2 regions of the Pseudomonas sp. H11T01 genome follow, and region 1 is predicted to be linked to the other one. Evidence: predicted binding sites of a transcription regulator. Region 1 holds the regulator's gene; the other holds the start of a gene.
What was found. The regulator sigma-54, encoded in region 1, starts transcription at its own class of promoters, with help from an activator protein. The targets are predictions, from matches to a motif close to ANTGGCATNNANNTTGCTNT.
Positions count from the first base shown of each region.

Region 2: glnA (glutamate--ammonia ligase) is a predicted target of sigma-54. The motif match lies at 4,271-4,290, and genes of this name have one in related genera.

Region 1 covers NZ_JBLYED010000019.1:73,893-81,841, reverse strand. The annotation lists gene mlaE (lipid asymmetry maintenance ABC transporter permease subunit MlaE) at 1-18, opposite strand, end outside; gene ACN1C3_RS23380 (ATP-binding cassette domain-containing protein) at 18-827, opposite strand; gene ACN1C3_RS23375 (KpsF/GutQ family sugar-phosphate isomerase) at 1,105-2,079, shown strand; gene ACN1C3_RS23370 (KdsC family phosphatase) at 2,079-2,603, shown strand; gene lptC (LPS export ABC transporter periplasmic protein LptC) at 2,611-3,183, shown strand; gene lptA (lipopolysaccharide transport periplasmic protein LptA) at 3,170-3,715, shown strand; gene lptB (LPS export ABC transporter ATP-binding protein) at 3,715-4,440, shown strand; gene ACN1C3_RS23350 (RNA polymerase factor sigma-54) at 4,624-6,117, shown strand; gene hpf (ribosome hibernation-promoting factor, HPF/YfiA family) at 6,235-6,543, shown strand; gene ptsN (PTS IIA-like nitrogen regulatory protein PtsN) at 6,556-7,020, shown strand; gene rapZ (RNase adapter RapZ) at 7,023-7,880, shown strand; gene ACN1C3_RS23330 (HPr family phosphocarrier protein) at 7,896-7,949, shown strand, end outside.
Region 2 covers NZ_JBLYED010000001.1:16,560-24,508, forward strand. The annotation lists gene ACN1C3_RS00065 (YkgJ family cysteine cluster protein) at 1-423, shown strand, start outside; gene typA (translational GTPase TypA) at 642-2,462, opposite strand; gene thiI (tRNA uracil 4-sulfurtransferase ThiI) at 2,602-4,056, opposite strand; gene glnA (glutamate--ammonia ligase) at 4,388-5,794, shown strand; gene ACN1C3_RS00085 (hypothetical protein) at 5,999-6,619, shown strand; gene ACN1C3_RS00090 (DUF4124 domain-containing protein) at 6,707-7,222, shown strand; gene ACN1C3_RS00095 (DUF4124 domain-containing protein) at 7,245-7,862, shown strand.

The DNA of each region.
Region 1 (7,949 bases):
TAGTGATTTCTTGCGCATCAGCGCTTCCCCAGAAGATCTGCGCGGTAATCCGGCGCCGGAAAGTGGAACGGTACCGGGCCGTCCGGATCGCCTTTCATGAATTGACGAATGCGCGGGTTGTCGGTGTTCATCAACTCCTCAGGAGTCCCCTGCCCCAACACCTGTCCATCACCGACCACATACAGGTAATCGGCAATGCTCGCGGTTTCGGCCAAATCGTGGGAAACCACAATACTGGTGATCCCCAGCGCGTCGTTGAGCAGACGGATGAGGCGCACCAGCACGCCCATAGCGATAGGGTCCTGCCCGACAAAGGGCTCGTCATACATGAGAATTTGCGGATCGAGGGCAATGGCTCGCGCCAATGCGACGCGACGCTTCATGCCGCCCGACAATTCGTCGGGCATCAGATCGATGGCACCCCGCAGCCCAACCGCCTGCAATTTCAGCAGAACGATGTCGCGGATCATTTCATCGGGTAATTGGGTATGAACGCGCAACGGAAACGCGACGTTCTCGAAAACGTCCAGGTCCGTGAACAGTGCACCGCTCTGAAACAACACGCCCATTTGCTTGCGCGCGTCGAACAGGTCGCTACGCGAAAGCTTCGGCAGATTCTGCCCATTGACCCAAACTTCGCCGCCACTGGGCCGCAACTGCGCACCCATCAGGCGTAACAGTGTGGTTTTGCCGCAGCCGGAAGGTCCCATGATGCCGGTGACCTTTCCCCGCGGAATACGAATATCAACGTTATTGAAGATGCTGCGCGTACCGCGCTTGAAGGACAGTCCCTTCAGCTCGACCGCGTAGGCGTTATCGGCACTCATCTAAACTCCTTGCGATGCAGCCTCTCACTCGGACGCCTGGCTCCCTACCGGAAGCACATACATCCTGGGCAGGCCGAACTGGCGGCGAACTATATCACTGCTGATGCGGAGCGCCCAAGGCCGAAGCCGTGCCAGTTCAGGGTCAAGACAGGCGAAAAGCAGGCAAATAGAACGGTTCAAGGAGTTGTAGCAAAACAATGCCTGACGAACTAGCGTGAGGGAATTGATCATTACCGTTATAATCGCCGCCTTTTCACCAGGGTATACGACTTCTGTCATGAGCCAATCCAGTGACCTGATTCAATCAGCACAACGCACAGTCCGCCTCGAGCTGGAGGCCGTAGAAGGCTTGCTGGCCCATATCGATGCAGACTTCGTACGCGCTTGCGAGATGATTCTGGCCAGCAAAGGCCGCGTGGTTGTGGTCGGCATGGGTAAGTCCGGGCACATCGGCAACAAAATTGCTGCGACTCTGGCCAGCACCGGCACCACGGCATTTTTTGTCCACCCGGCAGAAGCCAGCCACGGTGACATGGGCATGATTACCCGCGATGACATCATCCTCGCGTTGTCCAACTCCGGCTCCACCAATGAAATCGTCACCCTGCTGCCGCTGATCAAGCGCATGGGCATTCAGTTGATCAGCATGACCGGTAATCCTGATTCAGTGCTGGCCAAGACCGCCGAGGTCAATCTAAATGTAAATGTCGAGCACGAAGCCTGCCCGCTGAACCTGGCTCCGACGTCCTCGACCACCGCCGCCCTGGTAATGGGCGACGCATTGGCGGTCGCCTTGCTTGAAGCACGGGGTTTTACCGCCGAAGACTTCGCCTTCTCCCACCCGGGCGGCGCCCTGGGTCGTCGCCTGTTGCTGAAAGTGGAAAACGTCATGCATGCAGGCACGGAACTGCCTCAAGTGCAGCGTGGCACCCTGCTGAAAGAAGCATTGATGGAAATGACCCGCAAAGGTCTTGGCATGACAATGGTGCTTGAGGCCGACGGACGTCTGGCCGGGATTTTCACTGACGGTGATTTGCGTCGCACACTGGATCGCTCCATTGACATCCACAGCGCCACCATCGATGAAGTGATGACCGCCCACGGCAAGACCGCCCGTGCCGAAATGCTCGCAGCCCAAGCCCTGAAGATCATGGAAGACAATAAGATCAACGCACTGGTGGTGGTCGACAGCGATGATCGCCCGGTTGGCGCTTTGAATATGCATGACTTGCTGCGTGCGGGAGTAATGTAATGAATACCGATCTGTTGCAACGCGGCAAAAACATCAAACTGGCGGTTTTCGACGTCGATGGTGTGCTGACTGATGGTCGCCTGTACTTTCTCGAAGACGGCAGCGAGTTCAAAACCTTCAACACCCTCGACGGCCAAGGCATCAAGATGCTGATGGCCACGGGTGTGCAAACGGCTATTATCAGCGGCCGCAAGACCCCAGTGGTCGAGCGTCGCGCGAAAAATCTCGGCATCCCCCATCTTTATCAGGGCCGCGAAGACAAACTGGTCGTACTCGACGAGCTTCTTGCTCAACTCAACCTAAGCTATGAACAAGTCGCCTACCTCGGTGACGATCTGCCCGACCTGCCGGTGATTCGTCGCGTCGGCCTGGGCATGGCTGTTGCCAACGCCGCCAGTTTCGTCCGTGAACATGCGCACGGCATTACACAGGCCCGTGGTGGCGAAGGGGCGGCACGCGAATTTTGCGAGTTGATCCTGCGCGCCCAAGGCAGCCTTGAAGCGGCCAACGCCGCCTACCTGTAGAGTCCCTATGTCGATCAAAAAGATTCGCAACATTTTGATTTTCGGAGTCATCGCCGCCCTGTTCGCGGCCGTTGGCTACTGGAACATCAGCCCGGAACGCTTTATGGAGCGGCCGACGGCGGTCGTCGACGAAAGCGCCATTGACTACTACGCCATCAACGCCCACAGCGTACAGTTCCTGCCCGATGGCAAGTTGCAGTACGAAATGACTTCCGACAAGGTCGAACACCTGAAAGCAACTGAAGTGACGTTGCTGACCAAGCCCGACCTGCAAATGTATCGCGGCACGACATTCCCCTGGCACGTCCAGAGCGAACGCGGCGAGGTCAATCCGGACGGCACTGAAGTTGAATTGATTGATTCAGTACGTATTGCACGTACCGATGAGAAAAACCGCGCGACGATTATTACCAGTAGTCGTATGACTGTATTCCCTCAGAAGCAATATGCGCAGACCGAGCAAGCCGTTAGAATCGACGGCGCCGGTGGCGTGTCTACGGGCAAGGGAATGAAAGCGTATTTGGAAGAAGGCAGGATGCACCTGCTATCGAACGTAAGAGGACAGTATGAGGCTCGTTAAAACCCTCCCTATTTTGCTCAGCCTGAGCGCAGCACTGGGAAGCGTGAGCGCCTGGGCTCTGCCGACTGATAGCCAGCAACCCATCCGCATTCAGGCCGACGACGCCCAACTCGATGACAAACAAGGCATAGCCACTTACAAAGGCGACGTCATCATCACTCAGGGTTCGATGAAGATCACCGGCAATACCGTGACCATCACCCGCACCCCGGCAGGCGAAATCGACGTGGTGACCTCGGTGGGCAACCTGGCTTACTTCGAACAGCTGCAGAAGGCGACAGATCCAAAGCCTGTCCAGGGTTATGCCGTGACCATTCAGTATCACGCCGCGCAAAACCGGATCGTGCTGATCGACAGGGCCAAGGTGATCAACGAAGGCAACACCACCGAAGGCGAAAAAATCGTCTACGACACCGTCAAGCAGGTCGCTAACGCCGGCCGCGCCACCGGCACTTCGGTCACGGCTCCACGCCCGCGGATCGACATGGTCATCCAGCCGAAAAAGAAAACCGACGAGCAGAAGGCCCAGTAATGGCAACTCTGAAAGCTCAGCATTTGGCCAAGAGCTACAAGAGCCGTCAGGTCGTGCGCGACGTCAGTCTGTCCATCGACAGCGGCCAGATCGTCGGCCTGCTCGGCCCTAACGGCGCCGGCAAGACCACCTGTTTCTACATGATTGTCGGACTGGTTCAGGCCGATCAGGGCCGCGTCCTGATCGACGACCTGGATGTCAGCCACCAGCCGATGCACGGTCGTGCACGGGCAGGTATCGGCTATCTTCCGCAAGAAGCATCGATCTTCCGCAAACTGTCGGTAGCCGACAACATCATGGCCATTCTCGAGACCCGCAAGGAGCTCGACAAGGCCGGCCGTCGCAAGGAGCTGGAAAGCCTGCTGCAGGAGTTCCACATCAGCCACATTCGCGACAACCTCGGCATGAGCCTCTCCGGTGGTGAACGCCGCCGCGTGGAAATCGCCCGCGCCTTGGCCACCGCACCGAAGTTCATCCTGCTCGACGAACCTTTTGCCGGTGTGGACCCGATCTCCGTGGGCGACATCAAGCAGATCATTTATCACTTGAAGGCCAAGGGCATCGGCGTACTGATCACCGACCACAACGTCCGTGAAACCCTGGATATCTGCGAGACCGCTTACATCGTCAATGACGGCCAACTGATTGCCGAAGGCGATTCAGAAACCATCCTGGCCAACGAACTGGTCAAGGAAGTGTATCTGGGCCATGAGTTCCGCCTGTAAGCGTTGAGGTGCCTGGCTAGTCGCCAGAGCGTCGGTAGCAATAAGATCCTTTAAAATTTTATTGTTACAGCGCTCTAGGCAAACACTCCAGTTTCAGGCATATAATTTGCTTATGTTTGGCGCTTCGGCGCCCTGTAGTGGATGGCGCATGCGCGCCGGCGAATAAGGTGTTAAGCCCCTGCCATGAAACCATCGCTAGTCTTGAGAATGGGCCAGCAGCTGACGATGACACCGCAGCTGCAACAGGCCATCCGCCTGCTCCAATTGTCGACCCTGGACCTGCAACAGGAAATTCAGGAGGCACTGGAGTCCAATCCGATGCTCGAACGCCAGGAAGAGGGCGACGACTTCGATAACACCGACCCTCTGGCCGACAACGTCGAGCAGAAACCCAACGCAGATGTTCAGGAACCTTCCTACCAGGAATCCGCCCCGACAGTGGATAACCTCGAGGAAGGCGACTGGAACGAGCGTATCCCTAACGAACTGCCGGTCGACACTGCCTGGGAAGATGTCTACCAGACCAGCGCCAGCAGCCTGCCGAGCAACGATGACGACGAGTGGGACTTCACCACCCGCACATCGGCTGGTGAGAGCCTGCAGAGCCATTTGCTCTGGCAACTCAACCTCGCGCCTATGTCCGACACCGATCGCCTGATCGCCGTAACCCTGATCGACTGCATCAACAATCAGGGCTACCTGGACGAGACCCTCGAGGAAATCCTTGAAGCCTTCGACCCGGAACTGGACATCGAACTAGACGAGATTGAAGCCGTCCTGCATCGCATCCAACAATTCGAGCCGGCCGGCATCGGTGCGCGCAACCTGGGCGAGTGCCTGTTGCTGCAACTGCGCCAATTGCCAGCCAAAACACCTTGGCTGACTGAGGCAAAACGCCTGGTCATCGACTTCATCGACCTGCTCGGTAGCCGCGACTACAGTCAGCTGATGCGCCGCATGAAGCTTAAGGAAGACGAGCTGCGCCAGATCATCGAGCTGGTGCAAAGCCTCAACCCGCGCCCGGGCTCGCAAATCGAGTCCAGTGAAGCCGAATACGTCGTCCCTGACGTGATCGTGCGCAAGGACAACGAACGCTGGCTGGTAGAGCTTAATCAGGAATCCGTGCCACGCCTGCGGGTCAACCCGCAGTACGCCGGTTTCGTGCGTCGCGCCGACACCAGCGCCGACAACACCTTCATGCGCAACCAGTTGCAGGAAGCCCGCTGGTTCATCAAGAGCCTGCAAAGTCGCAACGAAACCCTGATGAAAGTTGCCACCCAGATCGTCGAGCATCAGCGCGGCTTTCTCGAGTACGGCGATGAGGCGATGAAACCGCTGGTGCTGCATGACATCGCCGAGGCGGTCGGCATGCACGAGTCGACGATTTCGCGGGTCACCACGCAAAAATTCATGCATACCCCGCGCGGTATCTACGAACTGAAATACTTTTTCTCCAGCCACGTAAGTACCTCTGAAGGCGGTGAATGCTCGTCCACGGCGATCCGCGCGATCATCAAAAAACTGGTTGCCGCGGAAAATCAGAAAAAGCCGTTGAGTGACAGCAAGATCGCTGGTTTACTGGAGGCACAAGGCATTCAGGTAGCCCGCCGCACCGTCGCCAAGTACCGCGAATCCCTTGGAATCGCGCCTTCGAGCGAACGCAAGCGGTTGATGTAACGGGCCACGCCACAGCGTTCCAGGGTGTGTTTGAAAACCCAGAAAGTTTTCGGACACAGCCTAGTGGCAGGCAAACCAGCCTGCCGCCTTATGCACTGGCAACGAAGGAGAAGCTGTATGCAAGTCAACATCAGTGGACACCAACTGGAAGTGACCGAACCTCTGCGCGCCTACATCGGCGAAAAGCTTGAGCGATTGGAAAGGCATTTCGACAAGATCACTAACGTGCAAGTCACGATGACGGTCGAGAAGCTGAAGCAGAAAATCGAAGCTACCTTGCATATCCCCGGCAATGAAGTGGTCGCCAACGCCGAGCATGAAGACATGTATGCGGCGATCGACGCACTCACCGACAAGCTGGATCGCCAACTCAAAAAGCATAAGGAAAAGACCCAAAGTGTCCTCCAGGGCGCAACAGGTCGTTAACACTCCCAACCCATGATCCGACTTGAAAACATCCTGACCCCCGGCCGTTCTTTGGTGAACGTGCCGGGCGGCAGTAAAAAGCGCGCCCTTGAACAAATTGCCAACCTGATCAGCCGCGAAGTGCCGGATCTGGAGATGCAAGATGTCTTCGAGAGTCTGATTGCCCGTGAAAAACTCGGTTCCACCGGTTTTGGCAACGGCATCGCCATTCCCCACTGCCGCCTCAAAGGCTGCGAGTCGCCCATCAGTGCCTTGATGCACCTGGACGCCCCCATAGATTTCGACGCCATCGATGGTGCCCCGGTCGACCTGCTGTTTGTCCTGCTGGTCCCGCAAGCCGCTACCGATGCGCACCTGGAACTGCTCCGGCAGATTGCCAGCATGCTGGACCGCAAGGAAGTGCGCGAAAAACTTCGCAGCGCCGCAACCAATGAAGCCCTGTACCAGGTTGTCCTGGACGAGCAGAACGGTCACTAATCATGCGCTTGATCATCGTCAGTGGCCGCTCCGGCTCGGGTAAAAGCACCGCCCTCGATGTATTGGAGGACAACGGTTACTACTGCATCGACAACCTGCCAGCCGGCCTGCTTCCGGAACTGGCCGAACGCGCGTTGATTCACACTGAACTGGCACAACCGCTGGTTGCGGTTTCCATTGACGCCCGTAACTTGCCCAGCCATTTGTCGCGTTTTCCCGAACTTCTGGAGGAGGTGCGCAGCCGGCACATCCAATGCGACGTGCTGTATCTGGACGCCGACGAAGAAACCCTGCTCAAGCGCTTCTCGGAGACCCGTCGACGCCATCCCCTGAGCAACGCCAATCGATCTCTCGCCGAAGCCATTGACGATGAAACCAACCTGCTTGGGCCGATTGCTGACCTCGCTGATCTGAAGGTCAACACCACCCATCTGAACCTGTATCAGCTGCGCGACACTATCAAGCTTCGCCTGCTGAACCAGCCGGAGCCCGGCACAGCATTTCTGGTCGAATCTTTCGGTTTCAAGCGCGGTATGCCGGTCGACGCCGACCTGGTGTTCGACGTGCGTTGCTTACCCAATCCGTACTGGAAACCGGAGTTGCGCGATCAGTCCGGGCTGGATCAGCCGGTTGCCGACTATCTGGCCGCACAACCGGACGTCGAAGAAATGTTCCAGGATATCTCTACCTATCTGCTGAAGTGGCTGCCCCGTTTTGCCGCCAGCAACCGCGCTTACGTCACCATCGCCATTGGCTGCACCGGCGGGCATCACCGCTCCGTCTACCTGACCGAACGTCTGGGCCAGGCTCTGCAAAAGTCCCTGAAGAACGTCCAGGTTCGCCACCGCGACCTAAGCTAAAGGATCCACACCGCGATGCCCGCTCTGGAAATTGAAATTATCAACAAGCTGGGTTTACATGCCCGAGCA
Region 2 (7,949 bases), on a different contig from region 1:
CTGATCGCCGCCGCGGAAATCGACCGACTCGATACCTGGGCGAAATACTCCAGCTATATGTGCGGTGGCTGTGTTTCCAGCTGTTGCACCCTGCCGGTCGAAGTGAAGATCAAAGACTTGATCCGCATTGGCATCGTCGATGAATTCGAGCGCGGCGACCCGCCGAAGAACATCGCCAAGCGCCTGCAAAAAGAAGGCATCGTCGAGCGCTACAACCAGAAGTCTGAAATCTTCACACTTCAGCGCATGAGCAACAACGATTGCCTGTACCTGGACCGCAAAAGCCGTCTATGCACCATTTACGAAAAGCGCCCGGACACCTGCCGCAATCACCCGAAGATCGGCCCACGGCCAGGGTATTGCGCGTATAAGCCCAAAGAAGTCGAGCGCGACACCAGCCGCAAGGCCCTGGACAAGTTTTGATCAAGGCTGGAAGTTGATCGTTCCCACGCTCCTGCGTGGGAATGCATCCGGTGACGCTCTGCGTCACTGCCGAAGCGGACGCGGAGCGTCCAGTGAGGCATTCCCACGCAGAGCGTGGGAACGATCCTGGAACGCGAAGCCTCCGATCAAAACCCAGACAAACAAAAACGCCCCCGACCGCAAGGTCGGGGGCGTTTTTTTAACAGCTAACTAATGAATCAGTTGCCGCTTTTCTTGGCAGCGCGGGTGCGCTCGCTTTCGCCCAGGATCTTCTTACGAAGACGGATGGACTTCGGCGTCACTTCACACAACTCGTCTTCTTGAACGAATTCCAGAGCTTGCTCCAGAGTGAAGCGGATAGGCGGAACCAGTGCGATGGTTTCGTCTTTACCGGAAGCACGCATGTTGTCGAGCTTCTTGCCTTTGGTTGGGTTTACACCCAGGTCGTTATCGCGGCTGTTGATGCCGACGATTTGACCTTCGTACACGTCTTCGCCGTGGCCCAGGAACAGCTTGCCACGAGCCTGCAGGGTTTCCAGCGAGTAAGTCAGAGCCTTACCGGTAGCAACCGAAACCAGCACGCCGTTCTGACGGCCGGACATGTCGCCGGACTTCATCACGTCGTAACGGTCGAAGATCGAGGTCAGGATGCCTGCACCGGAGGTCAGGGTCAGGAACTCGTTACGGAAACCGATCAAGCCACGAGCCGGGATGTTGTACTCAAGGCGCACACGGCCCTTGCCATCCGGAACCATGTTGGTCAGGTCGCCTTTACGGATACCGATCTGTTCCATGATCGCGCCCTGGGATTCTTCCGGCAGGTCGATGGTCACGTTTTCGTACGGTTCGTGTTTCACGCCGTCAACCATACGGATGATCACTTCCGGACGACCAACACCCATTTCGAAGCCTTCGCGACGCATGGTTTCGATCAGTACCGAGAGGTGCAGCTCACCACGGCCGGAGACTTTGAACTTGTCGGCGGTGTCGCCTTCTTCAACGCGCAGAGCAACGTTGAACAGCAGTTCTTTGTCCAGACGTTCCTTGATGTTACGGCTGGTGACGAACTTGCCTTCTTTACCACAGAAAGGCGAGTCGTTTACCTGGAAGGTCATGGAAACGGTTGGTTCGTCAACGGTCAACGGCTTCATCGCTTCAACATTCAGTGGGTCGCACAGAGTGTCGGAGATGAACAGCTGGTCGAAGCCGCTGATGCAGACGATGTCGCCTGCAGCTGCTTCGTCAACGTCGATACGGTGCAGACCGTGGTGACCCATCAGCTTGAGGATACGACCGTTACGGCGCTTGCCGTCAACGTCGATGGCCACAACTTGAGTGTTCGGCTTGACGCGACCACGAGCGATACGGCCAACGCCGATAACACCCAGGAAGCTGTTGTAGTCCAGTGCCGAGATTTGCATCTGGAACGGACCGTCACGGTCGACTTTTGGAGCTGGAACGTGGTCGACAATCGCCTGGTACAGCGGGGTCATGTCTTCCGCCATGGCGGTGTGTTCCAGACCGGCAATACCGTTCAGGGCCGAGGCGTAAACGACTTGGAAGTCGAGTTGCTCTTCGGTAGCACCCAGGTTGTCGAACAGGTCGAAGATCTGGTCCAAAACCCAGTCCGGACGCGCGCCTGGACGGTCAACCTTGTTGATCACCACGATTGGACGCAGGCCGGCTTCGAAAGCCTTCTTGGTCACGAAACGGGTTTGCGGCATAGGGCCGTCTTGAGCGTCAACCAGCAGCAGAACGGAGTCAACCATCGACATTACACGTTCAACTTCGCCGCCGAAGTCGGCGTGGCCCGGGGTGTCCACGATGTTGATGTGGTAGCCGTTCCAGTTGATGGCGGTGTTTTTCGCCAGAATGGTAATACCGCGCTCTTTCTCCTGGTCGTTGGAGTCCATCACGCGTTCGTCGTTGAGCTCGCCGCGTTCCAGGGTGCCGGATTGACGCAAGAGTTTGTCTACCAGGGTGGTTTTACCATGGTCAACGTGAGCAATGATGGCGATGTTGCGTAGATTTTCGATCACTTGTGTATCTCGATCAGAGGATTCGGTGTGCTGACAAGTCTTGGCAGCTATTTACAGTAGAGTCCGGCAAAGCCGTTACAGCTTGACGGCGGCGTCGGGGGGCCGGTGACGCAGGCCACAGGCATACAGCCCCGGGCTCTTAGCTCGGTCGATAAACGCGCACATTGGCATGCCCCTCACTGAGCAAATGGTGGGCATGCAGGCGACTCATCACGCCTTTGTCGCAATACAACAGGTACTGGCGAGTAGGGTCCAGTTCCTTGAAACGAGCGTTCAATGCATAAAACGGCATCGCTTGTACCTCGATGCCAGGCAGCACCAGCGGCTCGTCGTCCTGAGCATCCGGATGACGGATGTCGATCACGATCTGACCGGCCAGCGCTTCACTGACTTCTTCGACCTGCAAATCCTGGCCCAATTCATCGATAACCCGATCGATTGGCACCAGTTTGGCGTTCTCGAGCGCACGCTCAAGCACCGCCATATCGAACTGCTGTTCTTCGTACTCCACGCGATTGCGCTTGGCGTGGGTCTTGGGGTTGACCGAAATCACCCCGCAATACTCCGGCATGTGCTTGGCGAAATCGGCAGTGCCGATCTCGTTCGCCAGATCAATGATGTCCTGCTTGTGACTGGCGATCAGCGGGCGTAGCACCAGCTTCTCGGTCACACAGTCGATCACCGACAGATTCGGCAGCGTCTGGCTGGAAACCTGGGAGATCGCCTCACCGGTCACCAGCGCGTCGATTTCCAGCCGATCGGCAATCCTGGACGCAGCGCGCAACATCATACGCTTCAATACTACGCCCATATGACTGTTATCGACTTTACCGAGAATTTCTCCGAGCACTTCCTCGAACGGCACGCTGACAAATAGCACGCGTTGGGAGCTGCCGTACTTTTTCCAGATAAAGTGCGCGACTTCCATCACGCCCAGCTCGTGGGCACGACCGCCAAGATTGAAGAAGCAGAAATGGCTCATCAGCCCGCGGCGCATGATCTGGTAAGCCGCCACCGTCGAATCGAAACCGCCGGACATCAATACCAGGGTCTGTTCGAGGGCGCCCAGCGGATAGCCGCCGATGCTGTTGTGCTGGCTGTGAATCACAAACAACCGTTGGTCGCGAATTTCCATCCGCACTTCAATTTCTGGCTCTTTCAGGGAAATTCCGGCGGCGCCGCACTGACGACGCAGCTGGCTACCGACGTATTTCTCGACTTCCATCGAGGTAAATTCGTGCTTGCCGGCGCGCTTGCAGCGCACTGAAAAGATCTTGCCCGGCAAGGCATCACCGAAGTGCTGCTTGCACTTGGCGACGATGTCATCGAAGTCGCCCAATGGGTACTCATCGACCTGCAGGAAATGCGCGATGCCCGGCATGCAGCTCAGGCGATCCATCATGTCCTTCAAGGCTTTCGGCTCGCTGACACGGGTTTCCATGACGAGGTTGTCCCACACACCGCTCACCACCACAGCCGGGTCCAGATCGCGGAGCACGGCACGGATGTTTTTGGCCAACTGGCGGATGAAACGCATCCGTACCGGGCGGCTCTTGATGATGATTTCGGGAAAGACTTTTACGATTAATTTCATGAAAACAGCGCGCGAAGGGCCAGCCGAAAAAGGGGGGCGCGGATTATAGCGGAAATTGCTCAAGGTTTAACCAGTTAATATGCAGATGGCCCTGCACGCACTAAAACGGGGCATTCGAGGTTTTAAGCGCAACATTGCAGTGCGCTATTTTCTCGATTTTCCCGTTCTGCACGTTTATATGCGTGAGTTTGGGGCAGAAAACCCAAGTCGGGGCACTGGCATGCAATTTGCTCCCTTGTGAGGCAGGTTGCCATGGCAGAGTATTCGCGCCGGCATCACCCACATTCTAAGGGCACTCCACTACTAGCCCGAAGCCACCCCGGAGGACACTATGTCGAAGTCGGTTCAACTCATCAAAGATCATGACGTCAAATGGATTGATCTGCGCTTCACTGACACCAAAGGCACTCAGCACCACGTGACCATGCCGGCTCGCGATGCGCTGGATGAAGCCTTCTTCGAAGAAGGCAAAATGTTTGACGGCTCCTCCATCGCCGGCTGGAAAGGCATCGAAGCCTCCGACATGATCCTGATGCCGGACGACTCTACCGCCGTTCTCGACCCGTTCACCGAAGAGCCGACCCTGATCCTGGTTTGCGACGTGATCGAACCTTCGACCATGCAAGGCTATGACCGTGACCCACGCGCCATTGCCAAGCGCGCCGAGGAATACCTGAAGTCCACCGGTATCGGCGACACCGTTTTCGTCGGTCCGGAGCCTGAGTTCTTCATCTTCGACGAAGTGAAGTTCAAGTCCGACATCTCCGGCTCCATGTTCAAAATCTACTCCGAACAAGGTTCGTGGATGTCCGACCAGGACGTGGAAGGCGGCAACAAAGGCCACCGTCCAGGCGTCAAAGGCGGCTACTTCCCTGTTCCGCCGTTCGACCACGACCACGAAATCCGTACCTCCATGTGCAACGCCATGGAAGAAATGGGCCTGGTCATCGAAGTTCACCACCACGAAGTGGCGACTGCCGGTCAGAACGAAATCGGTGTGAAGTTCAACACCCTGGTTGCCAAGGCTGACGAAGTTCAGACCCTGAAGTACTGCGTACATAACGTTGCCGACGCTTATGGCCGCACCGCGACCTTCATGCCTAAGCCTCTGTACGGCGACAACGGTTCGGGTATGCACGTTCACCTGTCCATCGCCAAAGATGGCAAGAACACCTTCGCAGGCGAAGGCTATGCCGGCCTGTCCGATACCGCCCTGTTCTTCATCGGCGGCATCATCAAGCACGGTAAGGCACTGAACGGCTTCACCAACCCGTCGACCAACTCCTACAAGCGTCTGGTCCCAGGTTTCGAAGCTCCGGTAATGCTGGCCTACTCGGCTCGCAACCGTTCCGCTTCGATCCGTATTCCTTACGTGTCCAGCCCTCGCGCTCGCCGTATCGAAGCTCGCTTCCCGGATCCAGCAGCCAACCCGTACCTGGCCTTCGCTGCTCTGGTAATGGCCGGCCTGGATGGTATCCAGAACAAGATCCACCCAGGCGACGCCGCCGACAAAAACCTGTATGACCTGCCGCCTGAAGAGGCCAAAGAGATCCCACAAGTTTGCGGCAGCCTGAAAGAAGCCCTGGAAGAGCTGGACAAAGGTCGTGCGTTCCTGACCAAAGGCGGCGTTTTCAGCGACGACTTCATCGACGCTTACATCGCTCTGAAAAGCGAAGAAGAAATCAAAGTACGTACCTTCGTACACCCACTGGAATACGAGCTGTACTACAGCTGCTAATCCCGTGACGCCGGTACACGCGGCGTAACAAAAGAGGCCTCCTTCGGGAGGTCTTTTTTTATCTTTAAAAACAATGAGTTAGATACAGATTACAAAGCCCGTCACCGTCAAACCGAGCAACTTACTCACTCATGACTCGCCTCAAGCGCGCAAACCTTTACGATCCGCCGCATTAACTCTTCCCCCTCCCTGGCGGATTTCGCGATGAACCTCCCCCGTAAAATACTTTTCTCGCTGACGCTTATGCTCAGCGTGCTGCCCTGCGCCCAGGCTGCTGGCAGCCTCTCAACCACTCGTTTTCAGGGGACAGGCTGGAGCGTAGAGCAACCTGATCAGTCCATCCCCTTATTCAGCGCCCGTCTGAATGGAGAAGCGAGTCATGGCGATAAAACCAGTGCTGCCATACTGCAAGTCTCCTGCTATCGCTCCCCCCTGCGCCCCGTCATCTCGCTACTCACATCAACGGATCAACTGGGATTCAACCCTGGCGCCTTTGAAGGCCCCGCCGCCGAATCCACAGGCCCCCTGAGCCTCACAAGCGGCACACTTGCACCCCGCGACTATTCAGTAAACGGTGTTTACTCGGCGGAATTCGCGCAAAGAGGCGATCTGGTTTTTGTATTGAATATGCCAGCCAATCGCCAAGAGCTGCATTACTGGACCACCGAGGCCGCTCGGGGCCAACCGGTAAAAATGACGCTACCTTCAGCCATAAAAGAGGGCCTGCCACTGACCGCCAGGTTTATTCTGCCGCAAGACGACAGCGGACTGCGCGAGGTGATCGGGCCTTGCATGAAGGCATCCAGATCGGCAGATCGGCGCTGACTTCAACATCGGGATGCAAGCAATCTGTGCCAAGCCAGTACCCGTCGCCTATGCTCCCACCCAACGCTTTAGTTTCTGGTCGATTTTATGGGTCGTGGTTTTCTATTTATTTTTCTGTTGATCGCCCTGCCCGCCGCAGCGCAGATCTATAAGTACACCGACGCAGCTGGCAACACCGCTTACAGCAATCAACCGCCCGATGGCGCCAAGGCCCAGCCTGTGGAGTTGCCGCCTCTCAATAGCGTCCAACGCCAGCCACCGAGCAAACCTGCGCCACCTGTCGAAGCCGGCAGCCGTGAACAGCCGCGCAGCGCCTACGAGGTGCTGGAGCTGACCGGCCTGCCCAGCGAAGAAGCTCTGCGCGCCAACAATGGCACCTTCACGGTGGACGTTCTGCTGCAACCGCGTCTGCAAGGCGGGCATCGCCTGCGCCTGCTGCTGGACGGCCAGCCCTATGGTCAGCCGAGCAATGTCCCACGCCTGCAGCTGGTAGATATCGATCGCGGCGAACACAGCCTGGCGGTGCAAGTGCTGGATGGAGACAGCGTGGTGCAACAAAGTCCGACCGCCACCTTTACTGTGCAACGGGTGCATACGCCTTGAAGCCTTCATGAAACGGATGCCCATGCGCGCTCTATTGCTGTGCCTGTCGCTGATTGCCCTGCCAGCTGCCGCCGAGGTCTACACCTACGTCGACACCCAAGGAAACAGGGTCTTCACCGACCAACCACAGCCAGGCAACGCCAAACGCGTTCAATTGACGCCGGGCAATCGCATGTCCACTCCCCCCAGCGGAGCCGCCCCGGCGCCGACAGCCAAAAAAGCCCAGGACAAACCGCTCTTCCACTATCAGATGCTGCGCGTTCTGGTACCCGATCCGGACGCTACTATTCGCAACATCCAAGGTGAGTTGATTGTCAGTGTCACCAGTGAGCCCGGCCTGCAACGCGGTCATCGCTATCGCTTGTTGCTGGACGGCCAACCTACCGCCGATCCAGGCCCCAGCCCGGTATTCGCCCTGAGCAACATCGACCGAGGCACTCATCACCTGGCGGTGGAGATTCTCGATGAACAAGGGCGGATGGTCGAACGCACACCCAATCAGCCCTTCCATATGCTGCGCATCTCCCTTGCCCAGAAGCGCCAGGTCAAACCTTGCACGCTTGCTGATTACGGCCAGCGGCCGGAATGTCCTTTGGCAGACAAACCCAAAGAAGAGAAAAGCTTCTTTTCATTCTTTTAAACGCCGTTCAGGTTTGCGCACTATATTGGTGCAATGAGTTGCACCCTACCCACTAATCAACCCATTTTGGTTCGAAAATACCCGGCG